DNA from 2 places in the Rhodoferax sp. GW821-FHT10B06 genome. Region 1 is predicted to be linked to the other one. Evidence: riboswitches for the same ligand, from Rfam matches in the RefSeq annotation. Region 1 holds a riboswitch; the other holds the start of a gene.
The links. Region 1 has a riboswitch for thiamine pyrophosphate ahead of AC07O2_RS03930 (thiamine ABC transporter substrate-binding protein). Riboswitches for the same ligand answer to the same signal wherever they lie in the genome.
Positions count from the first base shown of each region.

Region 2: linked by a shared signal. The riboswitch ahead of AC07O2_RS21190 (FAD-dependent oxidoreductase) and the one ahead of AC07O2_RS03930 (thiamine ABC transporter substrate-binding protein) in region 1 are both predicted to bind thiamine pyrophosphate.

Region 1 covers NZ_JBWKNO010000002.1:236,877-243,283, forward strand. Annotated here, with positions in the region: gene AC07O2_RS03925 (ABC transporter permease) at 1-1,500, opposite strand, end outside; gene AC07O2_RS03930 (thiamine ABC transporter substrate-binding protein) at 1,500-2,540, opposite strand; TPP riboswitch at 2,579-2,676, opposite strand; gene AC07O2_RS03935 (VTT domain-containing protein) at 2,810-3,454, opposite strand; gene AC07O2_RS03940 (cysteine hydrolase family protein) at 3,500-4,318, shown strand; gene mutL (DNA mismatch repair endonuclease MutL) at 4,386-6,326, shown strand; gene AC07O2_RS03950 (hypothetical protein) at 6,329-6,407, shown strand, end outside.
Region 2 covers NZ_JBWKNO010000017.1:31,647-38,053, forward strand. Annotated here, with positions in the region: gene AC07O2_RS21175 (hypothetical protein) at 1-417, opposite strand, end outside; gene AC07O2_RS21180 (purine-cytosine permease family protein) at 651-1,934, shown strand; gene thiD (bifunctional hydroxymethylpyrimidine kinase/phosphomethylpyrimidine kinase) at 1,993-2,835, opposite strand; TPP riboswitch at 2,878-2,975, shown strand; gene AC07O2_RS21190 (FAD-dependent oxidoreductase) at 3,020-4,087, shown strand; gene thiS (sulfur carrier protein ThiS) at 4,084-4,281, shown strand; gene AC07O2_RS21200 (thiazole synthase) at 4,286-5,086, shown strand; gene thiE (thiamine phosphate synthase) at 5,093-5,965, shown strand; tRNA gene AC07O2_RS21210 (tRNA-Asn) at 6,037-6,112, shown strand; tRNA gene AC07O2_RS21215 (tRNA-Asn) at 6,188-6,263, shown strand.

The DNA.
Region 1 (6,407 bases):
GCAGGCCAGCACTAGCGCCGCGTCGCCATTGGCAGCACCGGGCCGGCCCAGGCGCTGGTAGACCAGGGTGGTGAGCGTGGCCCATTCGGGGCGGGATAAAAACAGCGTGACCGCAAACTCGCCGAGCGCCGTGGCGGCTGCAAATGCCATGCCGCGGCGCAACGCGGGTGCGACCAGCGGCAGCGTGACACGCCAGAACAGCCGCCAGGGGCTGGCGCCCAGGCTGCGCGCCGCCTGGGACACATGCGCGGGCAGGCTGTCCAAAGCGGCTGCCAGGGACTTGGCGACAAAGGGGTAAGCCAGCACGGCATAGGCGCACAGCAGCAGTGCCAGACTAGCAGTCCACTGCGGGTACAGCAACAAAAGGCCAAAGGCCACGGTGATCGGCGACACCACAAACGGCAAAAAGGCCGCCGCGCGCATCGCCAGCGACTGCTGTGCCGCCAGCGCATGCAGCAGCCCCAGCACGCTGGCCAGTAACAGGGCCACAGCCGAAAAGCGTAAGGTATTCCACAGCGCGACCAGGGTATCGGCCTCCAGCAGCACGGCCCAGATCTGCCAGCCCGCGTGCACCGCCCGCCACAGAATCGCCGCGATAGGTGCAGCGCAGAAAAAAATCAGCACAGCACATGCGCCCCACACGCCCAGCCAATGCACGGGTCGATTGGGGCGGCGGCGCGCGATGGGCTGCACACGGCCGGGCACGGCCAGGCGCTTTTCGATGGCGGCATAGCCCCAGGCCACGGCACCGGTCAGCAGCAGCATCCACAGCGCCAGCAAGCTCGCCGGGGCCAGCTGCAGCTCGTGCGCGACCAGGCTGTAGATCTCCACCTCCACCGTCGCATAGCGCTGGCCCCCCAACACCAGGGCCAGGCCAAAACCGGCAAAGCAATACAAGAACACCAGGCACAGGCTGGACGCCAGCCAGGGTGCGATCGCCGGCCACTCCACCCGCCAGAAGGCCCGCCACGGGCTGGCACCCAGGCTGCGCGCGGCGGCCACACGCTGGGCATTGACCTGCTCCAGCGCCTCCACCCCAGCCCGCACCACCACGCACAGATTGAAAAACAAATTGCCATACAGCAGCAGCCAGGGCGAGTCCTGTAGCTCCAGCCCCAAGGCATTGCTCAACAGACCACGCGGCCCCCACAGCGCCAGCACGCCCACTGCCGCCACCAGGGTGGGCACCACGAACGGCAGCATCAGCAGGCGCAACACCAGGCGGCGCCCGGCAAACTCCCAACGCGCCAGCACCCAGGCCACGGGCAAGCCCAGCAGCAAAGCGGCGACACAGGTGGCGCCCGCCTGCAAAAGCGACCACAGCACGCGCCAGCGCAGATACGGGTCGGTCCATACCGCCCAAAGCGACGGCGTGGGTCCGGTGGCCAGCTCACCCCAAAAACCTTCAAACCCGAGCCGCAGCACCGGTGCCACCAGCAGCACCGCCAGGCACAGCAGCGGCAGCGCTGCCAGCACACTCTGGCGGCGTGTGATGGCCACTATTTCAGAACCACCTGCGTCCAGCGTGCGATCCAGGCCGTGCCCTTGTCGGCAATGGTCTCGGCGGGCAGACTTTCAAACGCGGTGGGCTCGACCGCATGGCGCATCACATCGGCCAGGGGCGTGTGGGCCTCCACCGGGTACATCCACATGCTGGTTTGCAAGGCTTGCTGCACCGTGCCAGCGCGCATGAAGCGGATGAACTTGGCGGCGGCTTCGCGCTGCCCGCCACCCGCGACCAAGGCCACGCCCTCGACCTGGCGGAACACGCCGCCTTTGAGGAACAGGTTGGCGGTGGGCGACTCGCTGATCTTTTCCTTGCTGTAGAACACCTCGGCCGCCGGGCTGGTGGCATAGCTGACCACCAGCGGGCGGCTGCCGCCGTTGCGGCTGAATTCGGTGTAGTAGGCCTCGGTCCAGCCCTTAACCACCTTCACGCCGTTGGCACGCATGCGGCCCCACCAGTCAAAGGCTTTCTCCTCGCCCATGCCGGCCACGGTAGCCAGCAAGAAAGCGTAGCCGGGGCTGGAGGTGGCGGGGTTGGGCACCACCAGCAGGTTACGGTAGGCCGGCTGGGTCAAATCCTCCAGCGTCTTGGGCAAGGCCAGGCCGCTCTTGGCAAAGGCGGCCTTGTCGAAATTCAGCGTGACGAAACCGTAGTCCACCGCCACCACATTCGTGCCTACCTGTGTCACCGGCGAGCCCTGGGTATAGGTCATGGGCTCCAGCACCTTGGCGGCCTGGGCCTTGGCCACCAGCGCGTTGTCCAGGCCAAACACCACGTCGGCAATGGGCTGCGCGCGGGTCAGTATCAGCTTGTTCAGCATTTCACCCGCATCCCCGGCCTTGATCAGGCTGAGCTTGACGCCGGCATCGGCCTCGAACTGGGCCAGCAAGGGCTTGGGCAAATCAAAAGAGCTGTGCACCAGCACACGCAGCTCCTTGTCGGCCGCCAGGGCGGGGAAGGTGCAGAGTGCGGCCAGCGCAGTGGCGGCCCAGGTGAGCGTACGGCGTGTACTAGAAGCGCGGCGGTGGAACATGCTTGCCTTTCAATGCGCCGGCGCGGGTCGCATGGAAGGCCGCAGCCCCATCACGCTCCCTACGCTGGCATGACCCAGATCAGGTGTGTGGGGTATTTCTCAGCCCGCTTCAAAGCAGGCACCCCCGGTGAAGCGTGGGATTGTAGAGTTCTCCCTGCTGGCGCTGGACAAACTTGTGGATAACCCGGGCAAGCGTTTGTATATGCAGGCTAAGTCCTTGATTTACAAAGACAAAGCTTACAGCGCCTATTTTTTAGGCAAGTGGAATACTAAGCCTTGGCGGTCATACGGCCCTTCAGGGCGCCGATGGCAACCAGGGCCGTGGGTACCAGAATCATGGCCCAGATGATCTTGTCCAGGTTCTGCTTGACCCAGGGAAAATTGCCAAAGAAGTAGCCGATGGTGACGATGCCCACCACCCACAGCACGCCCCCCAGCACGTCAAAAAACACAAACTTGGCCCGATTCATCACCGCCACGCCCGCCACAAACGGCGCGAAAGTGCGCAGGAACGGCATAAAGCGTGCAGCCACCAGGGTCAGGCCGCCATAGCGCTCGTAAAACGCATGGGCCTGGTTGAAGGCCTTCTTGTTGAAAAAGCGCGAATCTTCCCACTGGAATACCTTGGGGCCTAAATAACGGCCGATGGCGTAATTGCTCTGGTTGCCCAAAATCGCCGCGGCCAGCAGCAGCCCGACCGACAGCGGATAGGACATCAGCCCCACACCGCACATGGCGCCCACCACAAACAGCAGCGAGTCCCCCGGCAGGAACGGCATCACAACAACGCCGGTCTCCACAAAAATGATCAGAAACAGCAGGGCGTAAACCCACAAGCCGTAATTGCTTACAAAAGCCTGCAGGTGCTTGTCCACGTGCAGAATGAAGTCGAGAAGTTGCATGAGAATGTCCATGGGCACCGATTATCGCCAGCATCGCAAGACAAACGGAAGACAGCCATGACACGCCACACCCATCTGCTCATCATCGACCCCCAGAACGATTTTTGCGATCTCCCCCCAGGTGCTGGCGGCAGCCCTGCCCTGCCGGTCACCGGCGCCCATGCCGACATGCAGCGGCTGGCAGCCTTCATCCGCGAATATGCGGCCCGGCTGACCGACATCACCATTACGCTGGACTCGCACCACCGGTTGGACATCGCCCACCCCACCTTCTGGCTGCAAGGCGACGGCAGCGCCGTCACTCCCTTCACCACCATCACGGCGGCGGATGTGAACGCCGGCCTGTATCGGCCGCGCAACCCCGCCCACCTGGGCCGCAGCCTGGCCTACCTGGATGCGTTGGAGGCGCGCGGCCGCTACACCCTGATGGTCTGGCCGGTGCACTGCGAGATCGGCACCTGGGGCCACAACGTACACGCCGATGTGCACGCCGCCTACAGCGCCTGGGAAGACCAGCAGGGCCGTAGCGTCACCAAGCTGAGCAAGGGGAGCAACCCCTGGACCGAACACTACAGCGCGGTCATGGCCGAGGTGCCCGATGCGCAGGACGAGGCCACCGGCCTGAACCACACGCTGATGGCCGCCATGGACCAGGCCGACACCCTGCTGATTGCCGGCGAGGCCAGCAGCCACTGCGTGCGCGCCACCACCGAGCACATCGTGGACCACCTGGCGCGCCACAAACCCCAGCGCATCGTGCTGCTGACCGACTGCATGAGCCCGGTGGGCGGCTTCCAGCTGCAGCACGAAATGTTTTTGCAGGACATGCAAAGGCGCGGACTGGAACTGGCTAGCAGCCAGGACTTGTGGCTATAAACCCGCCAGCGCCCCTCAGGTCGCGCAGTGACTGCGGCCGATCTGCGCCGCCCTCTAAAATCACCCGGTGAACGCCCCCATCTCCCCCCCCCTGCTGTCCCCCAGTCCCCGCCGCGTCATCCGCGAGCTGCCCGATGAACTCATCAGCCAGATCGCCGCAGGCGAAGTGGTGGAGCGCCCGGCATCCGTGGTGCGCGAGCTGGTCGACAACGCGCTGGACGCTGGCGCCACGCAGATCACGCTGCGCCTGCTGGCCGGCGGCGTGCGGCTCATTGCGGTGGAAGACGATGGCGGAGGCATCCCGATGGAAGAGCTGCCCATCGCCCTGAAGCGCCACGCCACCAGCAAGATCCGCGACCTGCATGAGCTGGAATCCGTGGGCACCATGGGCTTCCGTGGCGAAGCCCTGGCCGCTATCAACTCCATAGCTGACATGGCAATCGCCTCGCGCGCCAGCGGCCAATCAAATGCATTTCTGCTGGATGGCCGCAGCGGCGAACTAAAGCCCGTGGCGCGCAGCACCGGCACCACGGTAGAGGTGAAAGAGCTGTTCTTCAGCACCCCGGCCCGCCGCAAGTTCTTGAAGACCGATGCCACCGAGCTGGCCCACTGCGTGGAAGCCGTGCGCCGACATGCGTTGGCCCGGCCCGACGTAGGCTTTGCCATCTGGCACGAGGGCAAACTGGTCGAGCAATGGCTCGCCTGCCCTGCACCCCACAGCATTGACGCGCTGTCCGAGCGCCTGCGCGACGTGCTGGGCGATGACTTCACCGAGCGCTCGGTGGCGGTAGACCACCGCAGCTCCATGCGCGACGACGGCGGCCAGGCCGTGCGCGTCTGGGGCCGGGTCGGCATTCCCGACGCGGCGCGGGCCCGGCCCGACCAGCAGTTTGCCTACGTCAACGGCCGCTTTGTGCGCGACAAGGTCATCACCCACGCCGCCCGCAGCGCGTATGAGGACGTGCTGCACGGCCAGCGCCAGCCGGTGTATGCGCTGTATGTGGAGATCGACCCGACCCGGGTGGACGTAAACGTGCACCCCACCAAGATCGAAGTGCGCTTCCGCGACAGCCGTGAAGTCCACCAGGCCGTGCGCCGCGCCGTGGATGCAGCCTTGGCGGCACCGCGCGCAGCCGCTGCTGCGGCAGCGAGCGCCACGACACCCACCACCAGCCCGCCGCAAGAATTTATACAAAACAAGGCTCCAGCGCAGGTAGCACCTGCGCAAGCAGCTATCTATTTCGCAGCACCCACACCCCACAAGGTGTCGGACTTCGAAGCCCTGTGGCCGGTGACCACGACCGTTGCGGCGCCCGTGCCCAGCCCTGCGCCCCATACATACGCCGCTACACCCACCGCAGCCCCGGTTACCGCGGCCAGCGCCCCCACCACCCAGCCGGACCAGCCCAAGGAGGCCTGGCCCCTGGGCCGCGCCATCGCCCAGTTGCAAGGCATCTACATCCTGGCCGAAAACAGCCAGGGCCTGGTGGTGGTGGACATGCACGCGGCGCACGAGCGCATCGTCTACGAGCGGCTCAAGGCCCAGTTGGCGAACACAGAGCATGCGCGCATCAGCAGCCAGCCGCTGCTGATCCCGGTCACCTTCGCCGCCACGCCACAAGAAGTCGCCACCGCCGAAGCCCATGTAGACACACTGGCCACGCTGGGCCTGGAGATCAGCCCGTTCTCGCCCAAAACCCTGGCCGTGCGCGCCGTGCCTACCAGCCTGGTGCAGGGTGACGCGACCGAACTGGCACGTGGCGTGCTTGCTGAACTGGCACAACATGAAGCCAGCACCGTGATCCAACGCGCGCACAACGAACTGCTAGGCACCATGGCCTGCCACGGCGCCGTGCGCGCCAACCGCCGCCTGACCCTGGACGAAATGAACGCCCTACTGCGCCAGATGGAAACTACCGAACGATCCGACCAATGCAACCATGGGCGCCCCACATGGCGACAAATCACAGTGAAAGAGCTGGACACCTTGTTCATGCGCGGCCGGTGACCATGCAGCGCACACTCCTGTTGCTGGCGCTGCTGGCATGCCAGTTTTCCAAGTCTGCCCAGGCCGAAAGCGTGGACTGCC
Region 2 (6,407 bases), on a different contig from region 1:
AGCTGGCACGATGGCGGGCGAAAAGCCGTTGTGATTCAGCGGCACCTTGTTTTCATATGGCGGCTTGTAGCCGTACAAGATGCCCGCCGACCATTTCAAGTAGATCTTGGGATAGCTGTCAAACACACCGTAATAGCTTTTGCCCAGGTACAGGTAGCCACTGTCCTGGCCAAAGGAGTTGCTGAACAGCGCCAGTCCGTAAAAGCTGTTGTCGGCGGTGGATTCACGCTCCAGGCCCAGCAAATGCACCGGGCGATGCTCGGGGTTGTAGCTGTAGTGGGTCGTGTGCGGGCTGAACTCGATACGCCAGCGGTAGGGCTGGTCAGCACTGTCGGTGGCGGTCTGGGCCATCGCGCTGCCGGTCAGACCGAGCAATGCGCAGAAAACAAACTGCCAGGGGCGGATGAAAGCGTCCATAGTATTCAGGGATGTGGGGGTAAGAATGCTCGGGCCGGCGCAGCACGCACCGGCCCAAAAACAGCCGCCGATTGTATCGCTATAAAATTAATAGCACTTTAAACAGCTAACGCCTACGCCAGACGCCCTATGCACCACAAGATGGCGCCACGATAAAATCTTGCGTCCCTGCGCCAGCACTGGCCCGCGAGCTACAGGCCCACTGACCGGCATCATTTGTATGGAGCAAACACATGGCTCAGCCATCCTTTTTCAATAACGAGGCCTTGACGCCGATACCGCAGGCGCAGCGCGTCTTCGGCTGGTCGGCCCATGCCGCACTCTGGTTCAGCCTAGGAGTGGGTCTGCTGGTGATGCAGATCGGCGCCTACCTGGTGCCCGCCGTAGGCACGCGCGATGCCGTGCTGGCGATTGTGCTGGGCTCTCTCGTTGGCTCCGGTCTGCTGGCCTGGACGGCGCGCATTGGCTGTGACAGCGGCCTCTCCAGCGCCGGCCTGATGCACGCCACCTATGGCAGCGGCTTTGCGCGCCTGCCGGTGGTGCTGAACATTGTGCAACTGCTGGGCTGGACCGCATTTGAGCTGGTGGTGATGCGCGACGGCACCCTGGCCATTGCCCAGGAACATTTCGGCTGGATACCGCAAGGCAGCCAAGGTACGCTGCTGGTGACCCTGCTATGGGGCGCACTGCTGACTGCGCTGATGGCCGGCTCCATGCTGACCCTGGTGCGCAAATTCATCAGCCGCTACGGCCTGCCGCTGGTGGTGCTGTCCCTGCTATGGCTGAGCTGGCAGTTCGGCCACAAGCTGATGGAATCTGACCTACACGCCTTCTGGACCCGGCCGGGCGACGGCAGCATGGGCCTGCTGTCGGCCATGGACCTGGTGATCGCCATGCCCGTGTCCTGGCTGCCGCTGGTGGCCGACTATGCGCGCCACGGCCGCCAAGGCCGCAGCGCCATGAGCGGCACCTGGCTGGGCTATGCGCTGGCAAATATTTGGTGCTATGCACTGGGCGTGATGGTGGTGACCGTGGCCGGCCCGGATACCGGCCTGGTCACCGCATTGCTGCTAGCCCAGGGCGGCCTGCTGGCGCTGGGGCTGATCCTGGTGGACGAGATCGACAACGCCTACGGCGACGTGTATTCGGGTGCGGTATCCGCCCACAGCCTCGCCCCCTGGTGGAGCGTGCGCCGTTGGGGCCTGCTGCTGGCCGTGGCCTGCACCGGCCTGGCGCTGGTGCTGCCCATGCACAGCCTGGAGCCATTTCTGACACTGCTGAGCTCGGTGTTCGTGCCCCTGTACGGTGTGATCCTGGGCCGCCTGTCACAGGGCACGGCCACCGCATCACAACGCCTGGTGGAGCCCAGCGCTGCCCTGTTATGGGTGGCCGGCATTGTGGCCTACCACCTGCTGACCAACTACGCGCCACAGTTCGGCGCCGCCCTGCCCACGCTGGCCCTGGTATTCTTCGTAGCTTGGTTGACGCGGCCTTTGCGCATCACCTACGCGCTATAGAAAAAATAGCTGCTTGCGCAGGTAATACCTGCGCTACAGGTCTATTTCCTATAAACCCTCAAACGCCTAGAACCTGCATGGGCAAGGGCGCGAATCCGTGGTTCAACGGTCCGTGGCCGTGCCCGGTGTGCACGCTGGCACCGGCTTGTATGGCGCCACGGATATAAGTCCGGGCCTGGCCCACCGCCTCTGTCAGCTCAAAGCCCTTTGCCAGGTACACCGCAATGGCAGACGACAACGTGCAGCCCGTGCCGTGGCCGTTGTGCGTAGCAATGCGGGCTGAATGCCAGGGCTGGCGGCTACCATCGCGCTGGCCCAACAGGTCTACCACCGCATCCCCCGGCAGGTGCCCCCCCTTGAGCAGCACGGCCGGCGCACCTAACGCCAGCAAATCCGCCACCGCAGGCTCCAGCGTTTCCACGCTATCCACGCTGCGCCCCAGCAGCAAAGCCGCTTCATCCAGATTGGGTGTGACCACGGTGGCGCGGGGAAACAGCTGGGCTACCAGTACCTGCACGGTTTCAACCGCCATCAAGCGGTCGCCGCTGGTGGCCACCATGACCGGGTCCAGCACCACGCGTTGTAGTTGGTACTGGTCAATGGCCCAGGCCACCACCTCCACCATCTCGGGCGAATGCAGCATGCCGATCTTCACCGCGTCGGCGCCAATATCATCCAGCACAGCCTGCAACTGGGCTTTCAGAAAGGACGCTGGCACGGGGTGGATGGCAGTCACGCCACGCGTGTTCTGTGCGGTCAGCGCGGCCAGCGCCGTCATGCCGTAGCAGCCCAGCGCGGCAAAGGTTTTCAAGTCGGCCTGTATGCCCGCGCCGCCGCCACTATCAGAGCCAGCAATCGACAACAGGCGCAGATAGCGGGGAGAAGAGTCAGAAATAGTCATGCTGAAATTATCGGGCCAGCGATGTGATGTAATCCGGGTTTGCGGATGAAACAGGGGTGTCTGGTACGTAAACCAGACTGAGAAAAACCCTCATACCCGATCCAGATCATGCTGGCGTGGGAAGTTTCTATCAACGACAGCGCCTCGTTTCGTCCCAATTGAGCTTTCGCAAACGGACGATACCTTGGCAACCCCACTCTCCACCACCATTCTTGGCGCAGGCCTGATGGGCCGCTTGCTCGCCCTGGCGCTGGCGCGCGCGGGCCACACCGTGCAGGTCTTTGAGGCCGGCGGAGCCGAGGCCGAGGGCGCAGCCGCCCGCGTGGCCGCCGCCATGCTGGCGCCACTGGCTGAATCGGCCATCACCGAGACCGGCGTGGTGCAGATGGGCCAGCATGGACTCACGCGCTGGCCGGAACTGATCGCCGAACTGGACACGCCGGTGTTCTTCCAGCGCAACGGCACTTTGATTCTCTGGCACCGGCAAGACGCCCCCGAGGCCAGCCGCTTTGGCCAGCAGCTCACCGCCACCTGCCAGCAACTGCCCAACCTACCCATACCGCAGCACCTGGACTCCGCCGCCATCGCAGCGCTGGAGCCCACCATCGGCAACCGCTTCAGCCAGGGCCTGCTGCTACCCGGCGAGGGACAACTGGACAACCGTGGCTTGCTCAACGCTCTGCTGGTGCAGTTGCAGCAGGTAGGTGTCACCATGCACTGGCACAGCCCGCGCCAGCCAGAAGATGTCCTCAGCGACTGGGTGTTTGACTGCCGCGGCCTGGGCGCACGCGAACAATGGCCGGCCCTGCGCGCGGTGCGTGGCGAGGTTTTGCGCCTGCACGCGCCAGGCGTGGAGCTGCAGCGCCCAGTGCGCCTGGTGCACCCGCGTTATCCGCTGTACATCGCCCCCAAACCCGGCAACAACTTTGTCGTGGGTGCCACCGAGATCGAGTCCGACGATATGTCGCCCATGAGCGTGCGCTCCAGTCTGGAGCTACTGAGCGCGGCTTACAGCGTGCACAGCGGCTTTGGCGAAGCGCGCATCCTGGAAAGCGCCACCCAGTGCCGCCCCACCCTGCCCAACAACCTGCCCGCGATCCGGCGGATTGCCCCCAATACGCTGCAAATCAACGGTCTGTACCGCCACGGCTTCATGATCGCCCCGGCCATGCTGGACGTGGTGCTGGAACTGGTGCAACACGGCACGTCCGCGCTAGCCACGCAATTCGACCTGGCGATAGGAGAAGCATGAACGTCACCATCAACAACACCCCCCAGACCCTGCCTGACGGCGCCACGCTGGCCGACGCACTGGCGCAGATGCAGGCACAGCCGCCATTTGCCACCGCGGTGAACAAGACCTTTGTGCCACGCGCGCAGTACCCGCACACCGTGCTAGCCGAGGCCGACAGCATAGAAATCATCCACCCCGTGACCGGAGGCTGAAACCATGTCCCACGACCCTCTCATCCTGTACGGCGAAAGCTTCACCAGCCGCCTGCTGCTGGGCACCTCCCGCTACCCCTCGCCCAGCACCATGGCCGACGCCATCACGCGCGCCGGTCCGGCCATGCTCACGGCCTCGCTGCGCCGACAGAACCTGAGCGGTCAAGACAAAAGCCCCAATGGTTTCTGGGAACTGCTGCGCCAGACCGGCGTGCCGGTGTTGCCCAACACCGCCGGCTGCCATGGTCTGCAGGAAGCCATTACCACCTCCCACATGGCGCGCGAGGTGTTCGACACGCCCTGGATCAAGCTGGAACTGATAGGCGACGACTACACCTTGCAGCCCGATACCTTGAACCTGGTGGAGGCCGCCAGCCGCCTCATCAAGGACGGCTTCAAAGTGCTGCCCTATTGCACCGAGGACCTGGTGCTGTGCCAACGCCTGGTGGACGTAGGCTGCCAGGCCGTCATGCCCTGGGCCGCCCCCATAGGCACGGGCAAGGGCCCGATCAACCCCTACGCCATGCAGGTGCTGCGCGAACGCCTGAGCGTGCCGCTGCTGGTCGATGCCGGCCTGGGCCGCCCCTCGCATGCCTGCCAGGTGATGGAATGGGGCTATGACGGCGTGCTGCTGAACACCGCAGTCGCCCTGGCCCAAGACCCCGTCACCATGGCCGGTGCCTTTGCCGATGCGGTTGCCGCCGGGCGCAGCGCCTTCCTGGCCGGCGCCATGCTGGAACAGCAGGCCGCCCACCCCAGCACGCCGGTGCTAGGCACGCCGTTCTGGCACCACGCACAGGAATAGTTCCATATGCAACCTGCCCTGACCCAGGCTATCCTGGACCAACACAGCGCCATGGCGTTGCCCACCAGCGACGCGGTATTCGACGCCAGTCTGAGTGCGGCTTTACAACTGGGCTTCATCCCCACCGACGCCCATTGCATCGCCCAGGCCTGGCAAGCCCAGGCTGCGCGCACCGGTAACACCAGCGACTGGCCCACAGCACCAGAAGATTTCGGCTTGGCTCCCTGGCCGCGTGAACAGACTTTTGCACCCTGCCCACGCCAGTTGGGTCTGTACGCAGTCCTGCCTGATGCCGCCTGGGTCGCCCGCATGGCCCGCGCAGACGTACCCACGGTGCAGCTACGCTTCAAATCCGAAGATGCCGACGACATCCAACGCGAAGTCCAGGCCGCTGTAGATGCCGTACGGGGCACGCGCGCCCTGCTGTTCATCAATGATCACTGGCAGCAAGCCATCCAGGCCGGAGCCTATGGTGTACACCTGGGCCAGGAGGACCTGGACCTGCTGAGCCAACACGATTTGCATGCCATCCGCAGCGCCGGCCTGCGCCTGGGCATCAGCACCCATGGCTATGCCGAAATGCTGCGCGCAGACCGCGTCAGTCCCAGCTACATCGCCCTGGGTGCGGTGTTCCCCACTACATTGAAGAAGATGGCCACCGCCCCCCAGGGCACGGCCCGCCTGGCCGCCTATGCCAAGGTGCTGCGCGACTACCCATTGGTCGCCATAGGCGGCATCGACAGTGAGCGCCTGCCCGCCGTGCTGGCCAGCGGCGTCGGCTCAGTGGCCGTAGTGCGCGCAATCACCGCAGCCCCCGACCCGGAGAGTGCCGCCGCAGCCCTGCGCCAGGCCATACACGGCCCGCTGGGCCTAGAGTGAACTTTTTACGGTAAAAAATCGCTAACTTGCAAAATCCAAAAAACTGACGCTATAATTTAAGTCTGTCATATTCCTCAATAGCTCAGTTGGTAGAGCGCCGGACTGTTAATCCGTAGGTCCCTGGTTCGAGCCCAGGTTGAGGAGCCAGAATTTTGCAAAAAGGGCTTACGCCAATCCGTAAGCCCTTTTTATTTCAGCCACCAAGGCTGATGCACCCGATATTCCTCAATAGCTCAGTTGGTAGAGCGCCGGACTGTTAATCCGTAGGTCCCTGGTTCGAGCCCAGGTTGAGGAGCCACCGAACCCCACTGCAAACTGTCGGGGCGGCACCGCGAAAAAGCGCATCCTCGCAATATTCCACCACCGACGTATTACTCACAGTGATCTGTTGCACGAACCTCTAGCGCTTTGATGTTGTCGCGAAGCGCGTTCAAACACTAAA